Regions from separate parts of the Paenibacillus sp. PastF-3 genome, predicted to be linked through region 2. Evidence: predicted binding sites of a transcription regulator. Region 2 holds the regulator's gene; each other region holds the start of a gene.
The links. Region 2 encodes Rex, which represses fermentation and respiration genes when NADH is low (regulators of the CRP and FNR family bind a similar motif). Its sites were predicted from a motif close to TTGTGAAATATTTCACAA; they were not measured.

Region 1 (8,473 bases), on a different contig from region 2:
TGCAATTCCCTAAAGCGGCAGATTATTTTAAAGCAAAACGGATTGATTTTTGTTGCGGTGGAGCTAAACCACTTGCTGAAGCAGCAGCTGAGCGTGGTCTGGATCACGAGATAATCATCGGTGATCTAAACAAGCTGTTCCAAGAGTATCCAGTACCCCAAGAGGAAATCGCTTGGAATACTGCATCCTCAGAAGAGTTAATTGCCCATATTATTAACAAACACCATCGTTATCTTCGTGAAGAGCTACCCCTTATTAGCCAAAATGTAACTAAGGTGTATCGAGTGCATGGTGGGGATTCTCCCCATTTGGTGGAATTATATAACTTGTTCAACACACTTAAGGAAGATTTACTCGAGCATACGGCTAAAGAAGAAGAAGATGAGTTTCCTAAGCTGTTGACATACGCTGCTAATCCTAGTGAAGAAGGCCTGACATCGCTTCGTGAGTCATTGTCTGAGCTGGAGAGTGAGCATGATGGTGCGGGCGATATTTTGAGAAAAATACGTAGTGTTACAGATGATTTCACTCCACCGGCGCATGCTTGCACGACCTATCGATTGACATATGCCCGGCTGGAAGAGCTGGAGAGTATGACTTTTGAACACGTACATTTGGAGAATAATATATTGTTCCCTAGGTTTCAGTGAAGATGAATAGTGTTCTAAAGGGCCCCTTAGGGGGCTTTTTTATTTGAGAACATGGCTTGTTTAAGTTATCCTTAAAAAGACAGTATACATAACTTTACAAGCCTGAGACGCTATATGGTCATTAGGCGGGACAAGGCGGTGTCAGGATGCCCATACGATCATTGTGGAAATTGATGCTAGGTTTAGTCATCGGATTCACAATAGGTGGATGCTCTACTAACAATGACAGCAATAGTAATGCTAATAATGGTGCGGCAGGATTAGAGGGACCGACAATATCGATAAGGGTTGGAGATAATGAACTGCTTACTAAACCATCGGACAGGTTACTTAGCGGGAGTTATAGAAATGGAATATCGCTCATGGAGCTCCTGAAAGGTAGTAATATTGCCACATTTGCGGAGGATAACTCAAGCATTCTTTCGGTAAAGGATTTTTCGCTAGAGTCGGGATTGGTTTGGGAGCTTCAGATGGGCGGTCAAATCATTGGGAATGCGGATTGGAATAATACTGTAGGGTATGATTCACAGCTAGTCTTCACCGCGAAGTCGAAGGATCATCAAGCACCACTTCAAACAGTAAGGCTGACCTTGAACGGTGGAAGTGTAGAAGTAGACCTGCATCATACGTATATTATTTTATTTAGAGAAGATTTAACCGTAAGAGATTTGCTCAAAAGCTGTAGTAGGGTACAATTGGCGGATGATAATAAAAAGGTGCTTTCCGTCAATGATTATACCCCTCTAAGTAATGAAGAATGGAAGCTGAAGGTGAACGGAAAACAACTACTCGATGATGGAATGGATATGAAGCTCAGGGCTCAAGATGAATTGGAGATTTTATTGACTTTACGCTAAAAATCGTACATTAAGCCAGATTAACGGTTGTTCAGAACCGTTAATCTGGCTTTTTATGTGGAAAAGATATCTAACAATTATCAGCACACTAAAGTGTGAAAATATTCACAATTAAAGTGACTGCAATCACAATGATGACTTGAATTTGAAACGTATAATTCCAATATGTAGAAGAGAGATTGATCAGGTATTCATAAGCTTGAGGAGGCACCTAACCATGACAACGATAAGAGAAAAACTAGTATTAGTCGGCAACGGTATGGCAGGCATAGGTACGATTGAGCAGATATTGAAGCTGGGTGGAGCTTATGACATTACGGTTTTTGGAAGTGAACCTCATCCCAATTACAATCGGATCATGTTGTCTTATGTTCTTGAAGGAAGTAAGACCCTTAATGATATCATCCTAAACGACTGGAATTGGTATGAAGACAATAATATAACTCTACACACGGGAACAACGGTGACACGAATTGATGAAGGCTCGAAGCAAGTGGTTACGGATAACGGGAAGATAGTCCCCTATGACAAGGTAATTATTGCGACAGGTTCGAATTCGTTTATTCTACCTGTACCTGGCAGTGATAAAGAGGGCGTTGTAGGATTCCGGGATATTTCAGACTGTGATGCGATGCTGTCAGCGGCCAAGCAATACAGCAAAGCAGCTGTTATCGGCGGGGGGTTACTTGGGCTGGAAGCGGCAAAAGGTCTTGTGAACCTAGGCATGGACGTTACCGTAGTTCATTTGATGGAAGATCTGATGGAGCGTCAGCTTGATCGGAATGCCTCCTCGATGCTTCAAGCTGAGCTGGAGCGTCAAGGTGTGAAATTTGCTATGGGCAAACAAACGGTGGAATTGACCGGGGAACAGAGAGTTAGTGGATTGCGCTTCAGCGATGGCAGTATGCTTACAGCGGATTTTGTGGTAATGGCTGTTGGAATCAAACCGAACGTGACGTTGGCAAAAGAAAGCGGAATCTCCGTAAATCGTGGGATCGTGGTGGATGATTATTTGCAAACCTCGATGCAGAATGTTTATTCCATCGGCGAATGTGCCGAGCATCGCGGTATGTGTTACGGGCTGGTGGCTCCATTATTTGAACAAGGCATGGTTCTAGCTAAACATTTATGTGGTAGCAATACCAAGCCTTATGAAGGTTCGATTGTCTCCACGAAGCTTAAAATATCTGGGGTGGATGTATTTTCAGCGGGTGAGTTTTTGGATTCCTCTGATCACACGGTGATCTCAAATAAAGATGAATGGAAGAGAACCTATAAGAAAATTCTGCTCAAAAATAATGTGATTGTCGGTGCAGTATTGTTCGGTGATGTGACGGAGTCCGCCAATTTGCAAAAGCTAGTAAAACAAAGCGCGATAATGACCGATGAAATTTATACAGAAGTCATGGGAACGGGCTGCTGCGGTGGCGGAGCAAAGAAGAGTACATCCGTAGAAGCTATGGCGGACGAAGAAATTGTCTGCGGCTGTAACGGTGTAACTAAAAAAGCGATCGTAGATGCTGTTACTGAACATGGTTTTACTACTGTGGATGAGATCAAAGCATGTACTGGCGCTACTCGCTCTTGTGGTGGTTGCAAACCCGTAGTAGAACAAATCCTGCAATTTGTCTTAGGTGACAGTTTCCAGCAAGCTGCTAAGCAAGGTATTTGTGGGTGCACAACGCTTAACCGTGATGAAATTGTTGCTGAAATCACAGCTAAAGGTCTTAAAACAACAAAAGAGGTCATGAATGTACTCGGATGGAAACAAGAGGAAGGCTGCTCCAAGTGTCGTCCGGCAATTAACTATTATCTAGGAATGATGAACCCTGATACCCATCAGGATGAGAAAGAATCCCGATTTGTAAATGAAAGAATGGGTGCCAATATTCAAAAAGATGGAACCTACACCGTGATACCACGCATGTATGGTGGGGTAACAACACCGGAGGATTTGAAGAAAATCGCCGATGTCTCCCTTAAATATGACGTGAAAGTTGTGAAGGTGACTGGTGGGCAACGCCTGGATCTGATCGGGGTGAAAAAAGAGGATCTGCCGAAAGTATGGGAAGAGCTCGATATGCCATCAGGTTATGGTTATGCCAAATCGCTACGTACGGTTAAGACTTGTGTGGGTTCACAGTTCTGCCGTTTCGGCACACAGGATTCGCTGGCAATGGGCGCGCTCATAGAACGTAAGTATGAACGTCTTGATTTTCCCGCCAAGTTTAAAATAGCTGTCAACGGCTGTCCACGTAACTGTGCGGAATCCTGCACGAAGGATATTGGCATCGTCGGTAATGATGGTGGTTGGGAAGTGTTTATCGGTGGTAACGGTGGGATTAAGCCAAGGATCGCTGACTCTTTCTGCAAAATTAAGACCGATGATGAGTTGATCGAGGTGTGCTCCGCTGTGATGCAATATTACCGTGAGACCGGCAATTATTTGGAAAGAACCTCCGAGTGGGTTGAGCGTATGGGACTTGAGCAGATTCAAACGGTCATTTTGGATAATGAAGATAACCGCAAAGAGCTGGCAGCACGGATTGACTTTGCTCTCACTCAGGTTACGGATCCTTGGAAAAAAATGCTCAATGACAGCAGCACTCGTACTGCGCTTTTTGAAGAAACAAGAGTCTAGCGGATATAACGCACACAGAAGGGGAGAGAGCAATGAATAAGACCACACAAACGTATGCAATAGGATCAGTACAGGATCTCCTGTTACAAATTGGCCGGGTAGTTGTGGCTGGAAATGTGGAACTGGCTGTATTTCGTACCTCTGACGGAGCGATTTATGCGCTTGAGAATCGGAGTCCTCATCCAAAAGGGGGGCCGCTTGCTGAAGGAATCGTTTCGGGTCACTTTCTTTATGATCCGCTGTATGATTGGAAAATAGATCTTCGCACGGGTGAAGTTCAGGCACCGGATCAAGGTATCGTTGTGACTTATCCAGTCTCCCTTGACGGAGACATTGTGACAGTGAGCTTGTAGACACCGAAGCTTGTAGTAAAGGATGAAATAGAAAACGGTGGGGTGGAGTATTATGTTTACTCAGAGTGTGGAGAACATTGTCGAGGCGGCAGTCAGTAAGCGTGACCAAATGAATGAAAGTTTACCAAGATATTTTCTGGCAGCCCTTTTGGCAGGGGCATATGTAGGCATTGGGATTATCCTTATTTTCTCGCTGGGAGCGCCTCTAGCGGCTGCCAAATCGCCCTTCCAACCCCTCATTATGGGTGCATCCTTCGGTATTGCCTTGACTCTTGTTGTGTTTGCAGGCTCAGAGCTGTTTACCGGAAATAATATGTTCTTTACGGTTAGTACACTAGCTGGTAGAACAAGTATCTGGGATACTGTTAAGAACTGGGTGCTTGTGTTTGTAGGGAATGTGGTAGGGGCAGTGATTTTAGCACTTTTGATTCGAGGAACTGGACTATTCAGTGCGGCTCCCCCAGAGCATCTGATCTTTGCGGCTGCAGCCAAGAAAATGAGCCTTCCGTTTTCAGAGCTGTTTTTCCGGGGGATTCTATGTAACTGGCTGGTCTGTCTAGCACTATGGATGGCCTCGCGCGCCAAAAGTGAAACGGCCAAGCTGGTTCTAATCTGGTGGTGTTTATTTGCCTTTATTGCGAGTGGCTATGAGCACAGTGTGGCTAATATGACGCTGCTGAGTGTTGCTGTGCTGCTCCCGAATCACCCGGACACCGTTACAATTACCGGATGGATACACAATATGATACCCGTTACGTTAGGAAATATAATTGGCGGTGGCGTATTCGTCGGTATGGCCTACTGGATGATTTCTCCCGTGCGTGGTGCTCAGACCAAATGTTAAGTTAAGAGCATATTTATGATTAAGAGCTGACCCGATTCGGGATCAGTTCTTTTTTCATCATTATGCTATAAAAAAAGACGCCCTCGCTAGGCGTCTTCGACCACTCTATTTTATAATGTGCAGAATAATTGGGTCATATATGTTTCATTGAGGAGAATAGAGGGTATATTATAAGACAGAAATTTAGATCCGGCAGATTTCGTTAGGACACATTTCGCAGTGGCAAATTTCCTGCAGCATGCCCAGATCCTTGATGACAATCATACCGTTCTCGTACTCAACCGCATCTTTTTTACGCAAGTCGCTCAACATCCGGTTCACACTCTCACGAGTAGCGCCGATCATGTTGGACAAATCTGTATGCGTAATTTTTTTGTTGATGAGGATATTCTCACCATCGCTGCTCTTCTCACCATAGGTGTTGCCGAGGCGAATGAGAGTGGAGCAAAGTGCGCCTGGTTTGCCGTACATCATCAGATCACGGAATTTCGTTTGAGTTAGACGGTGATGAATGCCCATCCATTTCATAAAGTCGATCGCAAAATCACAATGTTGGCAAATGAGAATTTCTAAATCCTTTTGCTCGATAACGCCAACTTCACTTTCTTCAATCACTTCTGCAGTAAAGCTGTGCTTGGTGCTGAAGAATGGGTCCGCTTGACCTACCATATCGCCGGCTTGGTACATATAAAGAATAAGTTCCTTACCTTCATCCGTTGATTTAGTTAATTTCACACGTCCACGTTTGATATAAAACAATTTATCCGAGTAGTCGCCTTCCCAGAAAAGATGTGAACCCTCTGGAACAACGCGTTCTTTCATCGTAACAAGAAGTCTGTTGAAATTCTGTTCGGAGAAACAGTTTGTATTTCCGTGGGCTTCGATGACATTGTAATGTTCTTTTAGCATAATCGACATCCCCTTTATTCCCTCAGTTTTTCAGTAAATTTTAAATTAATTATACCTCTAAAATCTTTGATTTGGTTAAGAAAAACCATTTAAAAGTGTCGAATTTTCAACATTGTGATTATTTTCACTTCAAAAGTGCAAGATGTAATATGATTTTTAACTAAAAAGGAGTAAGAAGTATATGTTCTTTATATATCAGCAGTGGCAATCCATTATTCTCAAATAATGGGTCTGTCACTGTTTATTTTGTTCTTATTAGATTCTACATAGTATACTGCAAAAATTCATGATATAGAAATCCATTCGATTTCAATTCCGTATAAATGCACATATCTTCATTAAGGTCAGACATTGGCGCAACGGGTATGGAACGATATCCTGAGAATGGAGCAAAAACCAGGAGAAGGGGAAATCATACATGGCTAAAGTGGCTGACAAATATCTTAAGGTAGATCCTTGGGCAATTATTGAAGAGGGCTTTGATCCAGAACGAAATCGGACCTCGGAATCTATTTTTTCGCTGGGAAATGAGTATATGGGTGTGCGGGGGTATGCTGAGGAAGGTTACTCTGGGGATTCCCTGCAAGGCAGTTATTTCAACGGGCTAAATGAACAATTGGACATTGGCAATCATTATAAAGGGATTATTCGCTCGCTGAGATATATGGTGAATGCGGTGGACTGGCTGTATACGCGGATCACTGTGAATGGTGAACAGCTCGATCTGGCAAAAAGTAAAATATCGGAATATGTACGCAAACTGGATCTTCGTAGTGGGACCTATCGGCGGGAGCTACTCTGGCACCTAGATGATGGGAAAATCTTAAAAGTTGTCTTTACTCGTTTGGTAAGTATGACGATGTCTCATCTGGGACTACAGCGGGTGGAATTTGAGCCCCTTAATTTCTCGGGCAGCGTGGACATTTGTGCAGGTCTTGATTTCAGCATTATTCATGAGGAACGCGGCGAATGTATGTGGAGTAGTCTCCGCAGTGGAGAACAAGGATCTGCCACAGCTATTATGGCGAGAACAGTGAATACAGCTAACAAACTATTCTCAAGCTTTTCGTTACAATCTTCACAGCCGCTTCAGCTTACGCGAGTTGAACATGATAAATTTATTGGACAAAGCTTTACTATGGATCTTGCTCAGGGAGAAGCGGCCCATTTTACAAAGCTGGTTATCAACTGTTCGGATAGTGAATCTGCCCATACAGCTGAAGAGCTGTGGAGCAAAGGGCTAGCTCTTGCTGAAAGTGTAAGCCAATTGAGTGATACTCAAATATTCGCGGATCAGACAGCATATTGGAATGGGATCTGGGAGACAAGTGATATTCGGATCGAGGGCGATCCTGAGAATCAGCAGGGCATTCGGTTTTGCATTTTCCAGCTTTATCAGACTTATCATGGGGATCATCCAGGGTTCAACATCGGCGCTAAGGGATTGACGGGAGAAGTGTATCGTGGTTTGGCATTTTGGGATACAGAGTCGTATTGCTTACCATTCTATATGTTTAATAATCCTAAGGCCGCCCGGAGCTTACTGGACTTTAGATATAAGACATTACCTCAGGCTATGCAACGTGCTAAAGATGTTGATTGCGAGGGAGCTTGCTACCCTATTGCTACTATAGACGGAACAGAAAGCTGTGATCTCTGGCAGCATTCGAATCTTCAGCTTCATGTAGGGACTGCTATTTCCTATGGTATCTGGCATTATGTCAAAAATACTGGGGATAAAGAATTCCTGCATAGTAAAGGCGCTGAAATGCTGATCCAGATTAGCAGATTCTATGCTACACGCGGTCAATGGGGTCAACAGAGTGGGAAGTATGGATATTTTGGCGTAATGGGTCCTGATGAGTTCCAATTGATGGTGAATAATAACTGCTATATTAATTTGATGGCCCAAAAATCATTTGAATACACTCTAGACACCCTGAGTGAAATGAAAGAACAGGCACCGGAGGCCTTTGCATTGGTTGCGGAAAAGACGGGGCTCCGTAATGAAGAGCTTACCGATTGGGAAAATAAAGCAGACAATATGAAGATTCCTGCTGACGAAGTGACAGGCGTATTTGAGGAGCATGATGGATTCTTCGATATGCCGCATATTGATATTCACTCCATTCCTGTAACAGAGTTTCCGCTCTACTCGAACTGGTCGTATGATCGATTGTACCGTTATGACATGATTAAGCAACCGGATGTTCTCATGT
Region 2 (8,473 bases):
AGGGAATAGAATTATAATGAAATTTGCCGTGCTTGATTTTGAAACAACGGGAACCCAATCCGTGGGTGAAATCATCCAGGTTGGCCTTGCAATTATAGAAGAAGACCGGTCCATCTCCCGGGTATATGGTTCCTACGTCAAGCCCGGAACGCCGATACCTCCTTTTATAACTGGTCTAACGGGGATTACCGACGATGATGTAAAGGATGCACCTGAGCTGGATGAGATGATGATGGAGCTTGTTCCACTCTTGGATGATGTTGTGCTTGTAGGGCATAATGTCGCATTCGACTTCCATTTTTTGCAAAATGCTTTAGACCGATGTGGGTATTTACCATTTCAAGGACGGATTTTAGATACGATTGATTTTCTGAAAATCTGCTTTCCTTCCCTCACATCCTATCAACTAGGATCAGTTAGTGCACATTTTGGTGTGACGCATGAGCGTCCGCATCAGGCAGACAGTGATGCACTCGCAACTGCTCTTGTATTGCTGAAATGTCTGGAGGAGCTCTACGATTTGCCTCTGCTGACGATCCAGAGACTCTGTGAGCTGTTTACGGAAGAGGATAGTGATCTTGGTTGGTATTTCGATGGTCTGCTGCGTGAACGGGAAGCGGAGACGCTTCAGCCCGAAGGTGATCTGACTTTTTATCGTCAATTAGCGCTTGCTGTAGGAGACTGGAACGAATTAGCTCCACCTCGAGACGAGCATGCTGAGAATCCGCTACAGAATTTATCTTTTACAGATTATATGGATGAAGTAACGAAACGACTTAAAGAAACTTTGCCGCAGTATGAAAGCCGAGAAGCTCAGGATATTATGATCAAAGAGGTAATGACGGCACTTGCCGAAGACAAACATCTATTGATCGAAGCAGGGACAGGAACCGGCAAATCACTTGGTTATTTGTTGCCTGCCATATACCAAAGCGTTCGCACGAATGAAAAAGTTATGGTCAGCACTCATACTATTAATCTGCAGGATCAATTGCGTGAGCGGGATATTCCTTTATTAACACAGGTAGTTCCATTTCCATTTAAAGCTGCAATTTTTAAGGGCAGAGGGCATTATTTGTGTCTTCGTAAGTTCGAACATAAAATTAATAAAAAAGACTTTGTCAGTCCGAGGGAAGATGCGCTTACTGCGGCTCAGATGATCGTTTGGCTGACGCAAAGCGAATCAGGAGATGACGAAGAGCTCAACTTAAGCGGTCGTGGAGGAGATTTCTGGGAGACGGTGGCTAGCGATACCGATTCTTGTCTGGGGCGCTCCTGTCCTTGGTTCCGTAAGTGTTATTACCATCGGGCAAAGCATGAAGCTGGTATTGCAGACGTAGTCATTACGAACCACTCTAAGCTTTTCGCAGATGTTAAGGCTGGGCACCAGCTACTTCCGGCTTATGAACATCTTGTAATTGATGAGGCCCATCATCTGGAGGACGTGGCTGGCAAGCATTTAGGCATGCATATGAAGCATTTCACGGTGGCACATACACTATCGCGTCTTTATAAGGATAGTCGAAATGGCCAACTTCCTACGCTTCGCCAAATGCTTCAGTCATCAGGCAGTGAGGAAGCTTCTGAATGGAGCGGAGTGATCGATAGAATCTATCCGGACCTGCTTACCATAAAAGAAACCTGGGATCTGCTTAGTGATAAACTATTCAGCCTCTTGCCGGAACGCAGCGATGCAGCAGCGGGAGAAGCTGGCCAGTTAGTCATGCGGCTACTTCCTACCCGTAAACCGAAAGATTGGGATGAATTGGTTGCTTTAGAGAATACTATGAATCTGACATTAAGCGAAATTATCCGTAAAGGTGATAAAATGCTTAATGAAATGCGAGATCAAGAAGGTCAATCTTCCTCAGATAGTCTAGTTACCGATATTAGCGGCTTATTTAAGGATTTAGCTTCAATACGTGAGCAAGTACGGTTTTTTATGGGATTAAACGATGAGAATGTAGTATATTGGCTGGAGGCGAATGGAAATTATCGCAGTAAATCGCTACAGCTGTATGCCGTTCCTGTTGATGTCAGTACTCAGCTTAAGGAGCTGTTTTTCGACAAAAAGAAAAGTATCGTGCTAACTTCGGCGACACTCTCTGTTGATAAATCGTTCCAGTTTATGATTGATAATCTCGGACTTAATGAAGCTGCGGAAGAGGGGCGTCTGATGACATCACTCCTGCCTTCTCCTTTTAAGTATCGGGAGCAGGCGCTGTTAGTTATTCCACGGGATTTCCCTAGTGTGAAGGGCAGTGTGGGCGATGCCCGATTTGTTGATACACTCGTACAATCACTAGCAGAAGCAGCGACTACAACACGCGGGCGGATGCTTGTCCTGTTTACTTCTTACAAGATGTTACGCCAGGTTTACGATCCTTTGAAAGAGGCTCTAGCCTCACAAGAGATCACGGTGCTGGGTCAAGGCGTGGAGGGGGGCAGCCGTAGCAAGCTGATCCGCCGTTTTCAGGACAGTGCAGCCTCTGTACTGTTAGGAACAAGCAGCTTTTGGGAGGGTGTTGATATTCCGGGTGAAGCATTAACATGCTTGGCCATCGTGAGGCTCCCGTTTCAACCGCCAAACCACCCCCTAGCGGAAGCGAAGTCTGAGTTATTACAAGCCCAGAAAAAGAATCCGTTCATGAAGTTGTCTGTTCCTCAGGCGGTTATTCGCTTTAAGCAAGGATTTGGAAGGCTGGTGCGGACAGCGCAAGATCGGGGTATTGTTATTGTGTATGACACCAGGGTGATCGAATCTCACTATGGGAAATATTTCCTCTATTCGTTGCCTGGCCCAAAAATGGAGCATATGCTTACGGATCAAATGGTTCCTCGTATAGCGGAGTGGTTGGAAGACGGAGGCGTTTCTTAAAAAGAACGTCATCGATCATATTAATCACTCTACAATGAAGGGCGGTATAAGAATACCGCTCTTCATTGAGACGAGGTACACGAATTAGTATAAGGTTAGTAAAGAATATTACTTACATTAGGAGGTAAATTATGAAATCGGAAAAAATATCAGAAGCCGTTGTTCGCAGACTTCCTGTGTACTTACGTTTCCTAAATGATCTTCAGAAACGTGAAATATTAACCGTTTCCTCTCAAGAGCTAGGACAGAAACTTGATTTGAATCCCGCTCAAATTCGCAAAGATTTAGCTTATTTTGGAGATTTCGGCAGAAAAGGTATCGGGTATGACGTAACTTATCTTATTGAGAAAATCCGTCATATTCTGAAGCTGGATCAACAACTGAATGTGGCTTTAGTGGGTGCCGGTAACCTTGGACATGCATTATCTAATTATAATGCTTATTTGAAAGATACTATGAAGATTACCGCTATATTTGATTCCTATGCGCCTAAGGTAGGGCGGAAAATCAACTCACTTACCGTTCAACCGATGGAGGAGCTTGGTCAGACGGTTCGTGAGCAAGGTATTCGAATTGGGATAATTACAGTACCTGATTCAGAAGCGCAGAATGTAGCGGATATTCTCATTGAGTCTGGCATTGAGGCGATTTTAAATTTTGCACCAGTGATTCTAAAAACACCATCGAATATCCGGGTTCATGCTGCTGATTTTACAACAGATTTGCAAAGCCTTGCTTATTATTTGAAGGATGGAAAGGAAGAAAGCAGAAATGAAGAGCAATAAAACGATTATCAAGGGCGGGCGTTTTCTTACTCCGGGAACGGATGAGCCGGTTCTTAGTGGATATATGACTATTGAAGATGATTTGATCACTTACATAGGAAAAGAAGAGCCTTTAATAGAAGACGATGTGCAAGTTGTTGATGGCAGTCGTCTGTTGTTTATGCCAGGTCTGGTAAACACGCATGGCCATGCCGCAATGTCATTGCTTCGTGGTTATGGAGATGACTTAGCGCTTCAGGTGTGGCTTCAGGAGAAGATGTGGCCGATGGAAGAGAAGTTCACCGGAGAAGATGTATACTGGGGAACCTCCTTGTCTGTACTTGAAATGCTGAAAGGTGGCACTACAACCTTCCTGGATATGTATGATCATATGGACCGAGTAGCGGAGGTCGTCGAATTATCAGGTATTCGTTCCGTATTAATGAGAGGCGTAATCGGTCTATGTCCAGAAGAAGTACAAAATCAGAAGCTTGCGGAAGCGGTTTCTTTTGCGCGTAACTGGCATGGTAAGGCTGAAGGTAGAATTACGACAATGATCTCGCCACATGCCCCATATACATGCCCACCAGACTTCTTTGTTAAGTTTGTGCAGGCGGCTCATGATTTGAATTTACCGATGCATACCCATATGTCCGAAACGAAACGCGAAGTGGAGCAGAATGTGGTGGATTACGGACTGCGACCAGTAGCGCATTTAGAGAAGCTTGGAATGTTCACACGTCCGTCTATAATCGCTCATGGTATTCATTTGAATGATGAAGAGATCGAGATACTGGCTCGTCATGATGTAGGTGTATCCCATAACCCTGGAAGCAATCTTAAGCTGGCTAGTGGAGTTGCTCGAGTTACGGATCTTCTAAAGGCCGGAGTGAAGGTGTCACTGGGTACAGATGGAGCGGCAAGTAATAATAATTTGGATATGTTTGAAGAAATGCGTCTTGCAGCACTCATCCATAAAGGTGTAAGTGGTGATCCTACGGCTGTTCCGGCTCCGGAAGCTCTACGTATGGCTACGGAGTATGGCGCGAAGTCTATCTTTTTAAATGATGTGGGTAGACTCGCTGTAGGTATGAAAGCTGACTTTATTGCTATTGATATAGACCAGCCGCATTTGCTCCCACACACAGATCTGTTGTCTCACGCTGTTTATTCTGCCAGTGCCAAGGATGTTGAGCATGTATGGGTGAATGGTAAACAGGTTGTTAAACATGGACAATGTGTAACGCTAGATGAGGAAGCCATCCGTCGTAAGGCGCAAGAAGCCTTTGATGGACTGCTTAAACGATAGTCTAAGATCATAACAAATAACTGAAAGGCTGTGACTTTCTGCAATTGCAAAGTTACAGCCTTTTGTGTTTCTGATCATTAGATCATTGAAAGAGATATGAAACTTTGGATAAACACACGGGTGTGTTATATAATCAAAAAAGATATATTACTAGAAAGGGAGCTGTACCTTGAAGAAAAGGAAAAAATGGATCCTCCTGGGGTCAGTTCTGATTCTGCTCCTTCTGTTCGGACTCATCCAGTTCTATGCTTATATTATGAAAGATCAATGGAACGAGCGAGATATCGCTAAGGATGTCGCCAAAACCAGCGCGGGTCTAACAGAGGTAACTAAAGCACAGAAATCCGTGTGGGATGAAAATGCAGTCTACTGGGTCTTAACAGGGAAGAATGAATCCGGGACCGAGTTGATGGTTTGGGTACGCTTTACTGTAGATGGGAAGTTTGCCGAAGGCGCCGACGCAGTATTCGCCGAGGAACTAAGTAAAGGGACCTCTGAAGAAAAAATGCGTAGTCTTATAAAAGCCGATCTCCCGGATATTAGCATTGAACGGTTGTTACCGGGGGTGTATAACGGAGAGTATGCTTGGCAGCTTTTTTATAAACAAAGCGGTCGGTATTATTATCAATTTTATCGGTTCTCAGATGGGGCTCGAATGGGTGAAGGATACAGTTTACCTAGCCGCTAAGTTAAACAAAATTACTTTAGGAGAAACAAGCGGACTATTTATGGTTCGCTTGTTTTTATATAACATATTAGATTGATACACTAAAAGTATACGTAATGTGATATACTATAAGAGTAGTTTTTATATATTGTCGTCAAAACCGCATACGAAAATAGGCCTGTTAATTAGAGATAAAGGCCTGTTTTTGTCGAAATAAATCAATATTTTTAATGAAATGGAAATATTTAAAAAATAAAATTTTAAATATATTCACACTTTTTATCATTTTCGTATATACACCTGTGATATACTACTGTTTGTAATTAGAAGAGTAGTAGTAGAACGTTAGGCTCTGATGAGCATTAACGGCTGTGATTTTGGATCATCCTGTTTATCGTTTTGTCATCTTTGAGAGGAGGACGTTTCTTGAAATTACGTCTTGTACCTGTACTGATAACGTCTCTACTGTCCGCTACGCTATTATTCGGAGGATTCTTTTTATATCGTCAGTTTGCTTTACAGGAACCACTCCAAAAGATAGTATCAGGCTATGAAGGAGTGAATACTTCACATATTAGTATTAACCGTGATGAGGTCACTTTGAAACTTGAATTACAGCCGGGCACGAATTTACGTGATCTGGTATCGTATGTTTCCAAAGAAGGAAAATCAGTGATTGAGGGACGTAAACTTAAACTGGATGTGGAGCAAAACTCCAGTGAATTATTGGATAATTACTGGGATAAAGCGTTGTTCTCTGTAGCTGAAGCGATGGAGAGCCGTAAATATACTCTTATACCTGCTGAACTTGATAGATTGAAAGAGCAGAATACCGACTATAAAGATGTGATAGCAACAACTGAAATCGACGACACAAACGTGTATGTAAGCTTGAGTAACGGGAAAGAAAGCAAATTTATAATTTTACCACGCAAACCTGCGACCTTGGGGGTATGGAATAATGCCTAAATACCTTAAAGAAATTTTAATCGGATTTATTCCTGTACTGTTTATTTTCATGGCTTTTTTAGGTATTAATATATTCCCTATAGTTATAGCAGCTGGGATGCTTACTGCACTACTTATCATTGCTCATTTACGTGGCGGGCTTACGGTGAACGCCGGTGCTGGAAAGAAACGCAAGAAGGAAGGACCTTCAAAACTCACTTTTGAAGAAATTGGTGGGCAAGACAATGCAAAGCAGGAGCTCCGTGAAGCACTCGATTTCTTGATCCGGCATGAGGAAATCAGTAAATTTGGGATTCGTCCTTTGAAAGGGATTCTGCTTACAGGCCCTCCAGGAACAGGTAAGACCCTTATGGCTAGAGCGGCAGCCCATTATACAAACTCAGTATTCGTAGCTGCATCAGGCAGTGAATTTGTGGAAATGTATGTGGGTGTCGGTGCTGGCCGTATTCGTGATTTGTTTAAGGATGCACGTACCCGTGCCGCTAAAGAGAACAAGCAAAGCGCTATTATTTTCATAGACGAAATTGATGTAATTGGCGGTAAGCGTGAAGGTGGGCAGCAGCGTGAATATGATCAGACCTTAAATCAGCTGCTGACTGAAATGGATGGTATTTATAATAATGAGACACCGCGTATTCTGTTGGTAGCTGCAACGAACCGCAAAGAGATGCTGGATTCGGCATTGCTACGTCCTGGACGGTTTGATCGTCATATTCAAGTGGACATGCCTGACAAGAAGGGCCGCAAATCGATTCTGGAATTGCATGCTAAGAATAAACCTCTTCATGAAGAAGTGAGTCTCGATAAAATCGCAGAAGAAGCCTATGGCTTTTCCGGTGCTCAGATTGAAAGTGTCATGAATGAGGCTGCGATTTATATGATGCGTGAGGACTTGACGAAAGTTGAGCAGCGGCATCTGTCGATGGCAATTGACAAGGTAATGATGGGTGAAAAAACGGATCGAGAAACCAATCACGAAGAGAAAAAGCGGGTCGCCATTCATGAATTGGGACATGCCATTATGGCAGAGCTCCTGCGTCCCGGAAGCGTCAGTCAGGTTACATTGACTCCACGTGGGCAAGCCCTTGGTTATGTGCGGCATAATCCTCAGCAAGAGCAGTATTTGTACACCAAAGATTATTTGGAAGATCAGATTATGATTGCACTTGGTGGAGCGGCGGCTGAAGAGATGTATTATGGCGGACGAAGCACAGGTTCGCGGGGTGACTTTGATCAGGCGCTGAATATTGTGGAAACGATGATGAAGTCAGGTTTAACTTCGCTGGGTATCGCCAAGCTGGAAATGGTTACCACTGAAGAGCTTATGAAGGAAAATAGTAAGATATTGGATGAACTGATGGTTCGTACTCATGAGCACCTTGAAAAGCAACGAAATGTATTTGATTACTCTCTTGACATTTTAATGAAGGAAGAAGTACTCTCTGGAGAGCAATTTCGATGTCAATTTCGTGACAGCGTCCTTTTACCAGCATAAATATTTATGCTGGTTATTTTTTTTTACTTTTCAGGCATGCTAAGATATCATTATATGTCGGGCTTTATAAATTTTTGCGACAGACAAGGTACAATACAAAAGTATAGATACCTGAAAGGATGGAGACTTTTTTATGAATTTCAAAAAAATAGGTGTCATCGGCGGTGGCACAATGGGACAAGGTATTGCTGAAATGTTAGCAGCCAAAGGCCTGGATGTATTGCTGGTGGAGAAAACCGCAGAGAAACTGGACTACTCTTACGAAATGATCGAGACAAGTCTAGATAAGCAACTGGAGAAATGGGCGATCACTCAAGCTGAGAAGAAGTTGATTCTTAGCCGCATTCAAAAAGTGACACATTTCGCGGAGCTTAGCTCTTGTGACATGGTT
Region 3 (8,473 bases), on a different contig from region 2:
TGGCTCGACAAGGTTGGCTTGAGCGGGTTTGAACAGGCTTACCCGCATATGCTGTCTGGGGGGATGCAGCAGCGTGCGGCTTTTCTCAGAGCATTGCTAGCTCCGCAGGAGTTGATGCTGCTCGATGAGCCTTTCAGCGCATTGGATGCCCTAACTCGCAGTGAAATGCAGCGCTGGCTGCTCGAACTGTGGGAGGAGAATCGCCGCTCTGTGCTGTTCATCACCCACAACATCGAAGAAGCGTTGCTGCTCTCGAATCGTATTTATGTATTCTCGGGCCGCCCCGGCTCCATCCTACATACTGTTGACGTGCCATTTCCACGGCCACGCCGCGATGAGATTACGGATTCCCCGGAATTCCTTAAACTCAAACGCCAGCTGTCACAGTGGATGCGCGAAGAACAGGCTAAGAGCGGGAAGTAGCTTTTTGAATAGAGGTCACTCCACTCACTTTAAACAAGAGATTAAACAAAGAACCGCCCGGGCTTCAATTAGCCCAAGCGGTTCTTTTGTTTTAATCAGAATAACAGTTAAATCTTATTGTGCTTGTACAAACTCAGCAGATTTAATCCCTGCTTGACGGCCGAAAATAATGATTTCTGCTACAGAGTTACCGCCGATCCGGTTTTGACCGTGCAATCCACCTGTAACTTCACCAGCCGCATACAGGCCAGGAATAGCAGCGCCGTCTTTATTTAATACCTCTGTATTCGTATTGATCTTCACGCCGCCCATGGTGTAGTGAATCCCTGGGGCGATCTTAATAGCGTAGTAAGGACCAACGGACAAATCGTTGTCCATCCCTGTTGTTCTGCCGAATTCAGCATCGTTCTTGTTCTTTACTGCGCTGTTCCAAGTATCAAGTGTCGCTTTTAGCTTATCGGCTGGAACACCGATTTCTTTCGCCAATGCTTCGATGGTATCCGCTTGGATTACGAAGCCCATTTTGTCATATTGTTCAATTGCTTTCACGCGTGATTTAACGCCGGAATCAAAGACAAGCGTTGCCGCTTTTTCAGGAAGTGCATTGATCGCTTCGGTAACTTTATCACGTGTAGTCAATTCGTTTACAAACCGTGTGCCTTCGCTGTTCACGAGGATAGATCCTTCACCGCGAACGGCTTCCCCGATCAGATAAGATTTATCTTGTTGAACTGTTGGGTGAACTTGAATTTGATCCATATCGACAGTAGTTCCGCCAAGTGCCTCGATCATCTTGATGCCGTCGCCTGTACTACCGATTTGGTTAGTCGTAACGTATCCTTCCAGATCAGGTCTAACTTTTGATATCATATCCATGTTGGATCCAAAACCACCTGTTGTTACAACAACTGCCTTCGCTGTAATGGTTTTTTCATCAGCTTGATTAAAGAGTACTTTGACGCCGTTAGCCTTACCGTCTTTTTGAGTAATTTCTTTAACATCCGCGTTCACAAACAGTGGAATTTCTTTTTCTTGTACGTTTCTAACCAATCCTTTGACAAGGTATTGGCCTACCGCAGAGCCGTCTTCTGGACGGTGGGTGCGTTTTTCGCTCATGCCGCCTGTGATCGTAATATTGTTCAGCTTGATTCCGATCGAATCTAACCAATCGATCGCACTTGCGGAATTGTCAACGAAGAAACGAAGCATCTCTTTATCATTCGTGTCATGACCGCCTTTTAGCGTCTCTTCATAAAACTTATCATTGCTATCTTCAATGCTTTGCTCTTTTTGAAATTTCGTTTGGGAAGCGTTCATCCCTGAGGAGGATTTACTTGTATTCCCACCTGCAACCGGCATTTTTTCTAAAATAACCGGATTCAAGCCCTTAGCCTTAGCTTCCAGTGCAGCAGACATTCCCGCACCACCAGCACCGACAATAACGATATCATAATTATCTTTTAATTGATCCAGTGGTGTGTAACTAGCTTCTGATGCACCTGATACGGCTTCAGCTTTATCATTTTTGGCCGTCTCATTTACCTTACTTTTGTTCTCATTGCCATTACTATTACCTGCGCTGTTGCTATTACTGTTACCGCAGCCTGCGATTACGAGCATGACAGAGAGAATGAGAATGAGAGCAGTACTTGTTGTCTTCTTCATCTTTATAACGCCCCTTTGTGAATGTTTTCACATTTATGATAACGCAAGGATGCTGTTTTGTGAAGGTTTTTTAGTAATTAGTTATACTTACTGTTACATTTTCATGAATATTTTCATTTAAATTTTCATAAAAATTCTTGCTTTCAATATTTCCGCAACTTACTACTCAAAAAAAGCCACCCTTTTCAGGGCGGCCATCTGCCTTATTTTCTAGTCACTTATGGTATATAAGCAATAACTTCAATTTCTACGAGCCCATCCTTAGGCAGACGTGCTACTTCAACTGCGCTGCGAGCAGGATATGGCTGAGCAAAAAACCTTCCATAAATCTCATTTACCTTAAGAAAATCATTCATATCCTTTAGGAAAACGGTCGTCTTTATTACCTGGTCCATGCTTGTACCCGCCGCTTCCAGTATGGCTTTGACATTCAGCAACGACTGTTCCGTCTGTTCCTCAACCGTAGCAGGAAAAGTCCCACTAACCGGGTCTAGTCCGAGTTGTCCTGAAGTATATAGGACGTTCCCAAGCTTTACAGCTTGAGAATAAGGTCCAATTGCACCTGGTGCATCCGTTGTTATTACAGTTTCTTTATGCATATTTTTCATTTTAAAAGACTCCTTTATCCAACTTGTTCATTAGTTTTACCGTCATATTCCTTTAGCATTTCTGCCTGTTGCTCTGGCGTTAACTTCGCGATACCAAATCCCGTAAAGCCCCATATCGTCGCAAAGATTATTCCTGTCCAACAGAGAACAGCCCAAGGTAAATAGTCTAACGTTGCAACACCCAGCGTTCCCGCCATATAAGCACCTGCAGCTGTCCAAGGCAGAATAGGCTCGGTAATCGCCGCTGAATCCTCGATCGTACGTCCCAAATTCTTCGGATGCAAGCCCCGACAGATATATGCTTCACGCAGCATTTCACCTGGCATTAAGATGGATACCTGACCATTACTTGTAACCCCGATCATCGTAAGACCTGTAACAATGGTTGCTACGATCATTGAACCTGTGGAATGGACGAACTTCAAAAGCTTATTAACAATCAATTCCAAGGATTTCGTCAGAGATATGGTTCCAGCAAACGTGATTGCACAGAAGCAAATGAGAAGTGTACCCATCATGGAGTTCATTCCGCCACGATTTAGGAGACGGGGTACATCTTCAATAATGTTAGCAGAATCAAATCCAGCTACGTGAACCATAGAAATATTAAATCCATTAACAACAGAAGATACGACCTCATTCAACGTAAATCCCTGAAATACAAGTGCGTTGGCCATAGCGAACATGGAAGAGATCAGCATGACTGGGATGGTCGGCTTCTTCGTAATAGAACCATACAAGATGATTAGTACAGGTACTAATAGCAGCAGATTAAAGTCATAAATGGTATCTAATGTTCCCATGATCGTTCCAACCTTTTCTGGAACAATAGCACCGGCAGCATCTGTGTTTAGGCCTGTGATAATAAAGACAACGCTTGCAACGATAAATGAAGGAAGTGTGGTATATAGTAAATGTCCAATATGCTCATAAAGATTGACACCTGTTGCTAACGCAGCAATATTCGTTGTGTCTGAAAGCGGTGACAATTTATCACCAAAATAAGCACCTGCAACAACAGCACCAGCTACTGCTGCTAGGTTCGCATCCATACCCGCGCCAACACCCATAAAGGCGACCCCGATCGTTCCCGCTGACCCCCAAGACGTGCCCGTACAAAGTGAAACGGCAGCTGTCGCAATAAATGCGGTGATAAGCAGAAATTGTGGATTAATGATATTCAATCCATAATAAATCATCATTGGGATCGTTCCACCAACCATCCATGCCCCAATCATAAAACCCACCATGATCAGAATAAGAATGGCAGGCATCGTTTTCGCGATCTTGCCAGCGATAGATTCTAGTATGTCGTTATAGCTATAACCAAGAATAATCGCGATAATACCAGCAACAACCGCAGAGGTAATGATAAGTGGTTCAGGTGGTAATTCAAACAACACGTACCCTAAACTAAGTAACACAATCATTGTAATAATCGGTAATAGTGCTAAGAACATCGTCGGCTGTTTCTTGACTCTTGGTGATTCTGATTTGGACATGGTTATTTTCCCCCTTGATATGGATCTGAGAAAAGCTACTAATGAGGTCTTTCAAGGTCATTGATCAATTGTTTTTTACTATTTTTACTTTTTTAATGGATAAGCTCGATTCAGCCGTTCAAAAGCTTCCTGCAACAAGGGCCGTGGCGTCGCAATATTTAAGCGGATAAAGCCTTCTCCTGATGCTCCAAAACCTGTCCCAAAGCTCACGCTAACCTTCGCATCCGACTCGATCCACTGCTTTAGCTCTGCTTCGTTGGTACTGATTGCCCTACAATCCACCCATAACAGATAGGTTCCTTCTGACTCGATCACGCGAAGTTCAGGCATAGATTCAGCTATATACGCTTTCACCCAAGCGATATTGGCTGTGATATATCCTCGTAATTCTTCCAGCCATTCATCGCATTCCGTATAAGCCACTTCTAATGCAGGTACTGCAAAAAAGGTGGGGTTATGACAGCCCGCTTGCTGTAAACAACGTCTGAATTTCTCCCGCAACTGATCATTCGGAATCACGATGTTAGCAATTTCAAGGCTTGCAAGATTGAAGGTCTTCCCTGGGGAAGTACAGATAAAGGATCGCTGCTCAGCCTCGGTCGATATCTTCCCGATTATCGTATGCTCATGACCTTCATGGATAAAATCGGCATGAATATCATCCGATACAATATAAGCATCATACTTTGTACACAAGCTAACGATTCGTTCTAGTTCAGCTCGTGTCCATACCCGTCCAACCGGATTATGCGGTGAGATGAGCAGTACAATTTTAACCCCTGCTTGCATCCGCAACTCCATATCAGCAAAATCGATCTCATAACGCCCGTTCACTTCACGAAGTGGACTTTCCACTAATACGCGGTTATTTAGCTCTACTGATTTAGCAACCGGCTGATAGGCTGGCGTATGGATTAACACTTGATCACCGGGTTGAGTGAAGTTCTGAATGATCAGAGAAACCGCTTGCACAATACGAGGGCAAAACACGATCCATTCTTGCGGAACCTCCCAATCGTAAGCTTTTTTAATCCATCCCTGAACTGCCTCATAATAAGGTGGAAAAGGATCGGTATATCCATATATGCCATGCTTCGCCATCTCCGTTACTCGCTCTATCACCTGTGGAGGGGCTTGAAGATCCATATCCGCAACAGAAAGCGCTATCATTTCTCTGCCCAAAACTTGCGCCATACCATCCCATTTCGCGCAATTGGTCCCATATCGGCTAACAACCTTATCAAAGTCTATTGTCATCTAGCCCACTTCCTCTCTTGAGAGTTCTGTTTATTCTCACTTAATTTTTTGCAAATAACGATAAACGGTTGGCTCAGATATCATCAAGGTCTTAGCGACTTGAGAAACTCCACCTTTAAGTAGAAACACGCCCTGCTCGTTAAGTACTTTCACAAGTTCAATCTTCTCTTTCGAGGACAATCGCTCTGCCGGAACATTAATTTTACCGAGCACCGAATCAATCATGTGCTGGAGCAGATCATCTACGTTTCCTTGTAAATACTCTTCCGTCTGCTTCTCTACAACCTCTTGCTGTGGTATTAACGGTACTGGTGGAAGTGTTGATCCTCCTTGCAAAATGTTTTGTATCCACTCAGCTGCAACCTCCATATGTGTGACATCAATGTTAATACACATCATACCGACCAATTCGCTGCTGCTGTTTTTAATATAATAAGTAGCGGAGCGAAATACCTGACCTTGCGAACCACGCGCTTTATAGTTAGCAATAAACGGTTGCTCACGGTAGGACTCATCTTTCAACAGCTTAAGCACGAGATCTGTTGAACTATCTCCTACTTTACGCCCACTAATGTATCCGTTCTCAATAAAAATAATTGAACGCTCTGGATTGCTTATATCATGAATAACAACCTCACATTTTGAACCTATAATTGAAGCAATAAAAGAAGCGATTGGAAAATAGGACTCTAGACAGCTGCGATCTTCTATCATGTGAGCATTTCACTCCTTTCGTTTTGCGTCTAATTTATTTTTGATAATAATTTATTATCTTGATAATATTTTATTACAACATTCTTAAAAAAGCAATCAAGAATATATTGGAATTTCATCAGTCGATATTCTCCCTTAAATACTTAGGGCATATTTCCTGTAAGCGACCACAAAAAAAGTCCTTCACTACTTCTACAAATTGCAGAAATCGTGAAAGACTATCTATTTACTGCTATACCTCATTTCCTTATCATTGCTCGATACACGAATTTAGGAAGAACGGCTTGTCTGCGCCAGCGCGACTTTTGTCCTTTGGCTACAGGGGAAAATAACAGCCGATGCAACCACTCCAAATTGAGTTTCTTCCATATCGCAGGGGCTGGAGTCACTTTTCCCGCTATAACATCCAAGCTTCCCCCGACACCAAAAACAACCTTAACCTGAGAAAGCGCCTGTTTATGCTTATAAACCCACTTGTCAGAGTATGGAGCCCCCATCGCGACAATCAGGAAATCTGGCTGTGCGTGCTGAATCTCTGCCACAATGGCCGGTTCCTCTTCTTTAGTAATAAAACCATTATGTCTTCCGGCAATTTTAACATTCGGATATAGCTCTGTAATCTTTTCGACCGCTTTACAGCTGGTATGCTCATCCGTTCCTAAGAAATAAAAGCTCCAGCCCAGCTTATTCCCTTGTGCGAGCAGTTCAAGAAGTAGTTCATACCCCGTAACTCGTTCAGTTATAGGGTCACCTTTTCTTTTCGATGCCAGCACAATGCCAATCCCATCAGGAGTAATCAGATCTGCCTCATGGAGTATGGTTCGAAGCAGCTCGTCCGATTGACTTGTTATCGTAATTTCCGGGTTCGCCGTAATCAAATGAAATAGCTTTGGTTCTCCGGCTTGAATATGTTTTGTTAGATGAAGTGTTGTCTCGTGTAGTGTTAATTTTGAAAAAGGAACGCCTAATATAGAGACTGTCCCAGCCATTTAATCACCTCTTACTGAAAAGTTCATTCCAGTATACCTTACCGTAATCCATAAGCATAGTCACCCTCATTACTCCGGTTATTCATCCGAAAATTTCCACCGCTCTATTAACCAAGGTTCATCGATCCCTCTCAGGCGGAATTCCTCCAAAAGTATCTTTCGAAATAGTTTTTCCATTTTGACAAAATTATTGTCCTCCTGATACATCGGAGCAAAGGATCCATCCTCTCTTAGATAACTCCAAAAATCTCCTGCACATTCTAAAATTCTTTGTCCCACGGCCGTTTGCTGCGCTACGGGAACAAGCCATTTGTCATAGGGATACGGATAACCTTCAATAGTGATTGCACAGCGTAAAGCCTCTTTATAAAGGGAAACCGCTAAGAACATGATGGGAAAGGCGTCGCCACGAACTACAGGATGATCTAGACTTCTGGCATAGCTTCTTAGCTGTATGTATGAATTCTTACGAAATTTCATTAGCACTTCAGGTTGGAGTGGAACATAGGAATGAAAAAGTGAGTTCAGATCCAGCAGATCGTAGTAAATATAGGACACTGATGCATTCCACAGCCATTTCATATCCCCGCTCATTAAAGCTTCTTTGATATCAGATATTTTATGGAGTGTATAATGCCCTGTCTTCCCACACGGAAGCCTTAAATCCATAAAAAAACTACTATGCTCCGGAATCAGGCCTGCTTCCTCGAACCGATGATTAATACGGTTGTAAGACTCATCCTCACAAATAATGATTATATCTACATCCGACTGCCCATCTACCACCCCGAGTGCGGTCGATCCATCGAGGATAATGCTTACCCTCTGACGAACTTCTTGCAATAACGGATGATTTAGGATCTCTTGCGTAATGTATTTTCCAATCTCCTCTAGTAATTCGCTATGAAGTTGTAACTTATCAGGTGTTAGTAAAATATCCGACAACACTGATTTCATCATCTTATCCTCCAACCTCCAGTGCATCTCATTTCCCTATAAAATATAGCGCTTACACACTATTTCAAATGTATATAGGAAAATTATTCTACACCCAGGAGTTACATCTTGCAACGATATATGTAGTACCCTTTTGCCCTTGCCCAAATATAATGAATCATCTAGTCATTTGAAGAGGGGGTTATATCATGGCGTTACCCACCATCATAACCACAGTTCCTACATCCGTACCTGTCGGAGATATTGAGGTAAATCCCATCACCAATCGGGTATTCTTCGTAAATCCTAACACTACAGCCGGAACTGTTGGTGTATTAAGCACCCTGACCAATCGGATCATTGCAACCATACAAGTAGG

Region 1: a site for Rex is predicted at 1,601-1,618, ahead of nirB (nitrite reductase large subunit NirB). Genes of this name have one in related genera too.
Region 3: a site for Rex is predicted at 2,104-2,121, ahead of M2444_RS13090 (flavocytochrome c). Genes of this name have one in related genera too.

The regions. Positions count from the first base shown of each region.
Region 1 is NZ_JARXWM010000003.1:156,793-165,265, reverse strand. It holds gene ric (iron-sulfur cluster repair di-iron protein) at 1-650, shown strand, start outside; gene M2444_RS07995 (hypothetical protein) at 797-1,507, shown strand; gene nirB (nitrite reductase large subunit NirB) at 1,725-4,148, shown strand; gene nirD (nitrite reductase small subunit NirD) at 4,181-4,501, shown strand; gene M2444_RS07980 (formate/nitrite transporter family protein) at 4,554-5,345, shown strand; gene M2444_RS07975 (Crp/Fnr family transcriptional regulator) at 5,529-6,254, opposite strand; gene M2444_RS07970 (glycoside hydrolase family 65 protein) at 6,673-8,473, shown strand, end outside.
Region 2 is NZ_JARXWM010000002.1:590,225-598,697, reverse strand. It holds gene dinG (ATP-dependent DNA helicase DinG) at 17-2,878, shown strand; gene M2444_RS06695 (redox-sensing transcriptional repressor Rex) at 3,010-3,663, shown strand; gene M2444_RS06690 (amidohydrolase) at 3,650-4,951, shown strand; gene M2444_RS06685 (cell wall elongation regulator TseB-like domain-containing protein) at 5,121-5,639, shown strand; gene M2444_RS06680 (hypothetical protein) at 6,045-6,587, shown strand; gene M2444_RS06675 (AAA family ATPase) at 6,580-8,082, shown strand; gene M2444_RS06670 (3-hydroxyacyl-CoA dehydrogenase family protein) at 8,216-8,473, shown strand, end outside.
Region 3 is NZ_JARXWM010000005.1:306,716-315,188, reverse strand. It holds gene M2444_RS13095 (ABC transporter ATP-binding protein) at 1-423, shown strand, start outside; gene M2444_RS13090 (flavocytochrome c) at 538-2,088, opposite strand; gene M2444_RS13085 (RidA family protein) at 2,307-2,696, opposite strand; gene nhaC (Na+/H+ antiporter NhaC) at 2,711-4,198, opposite strand; gene M2444_RS13075 (MalY/PatB family protein) at 4,283-5,455, opposite strand; gene M2444_RS13070 (helix-turn-helix transcriptional regulator) at 5,492-6,169, opposite strand; gene M2444_RS13065 (WecB/TagA/CpsF family glycosyltransferase) at 6,409-7,158, opposite strand; gene M2444_RS13060 (nucleotidyltransferase domain-containing protein) at 7,237-8,118, opposite strand; gene M2444_RS13055 (YncE family protein) at 8,304-8,473, shown strand, end outside.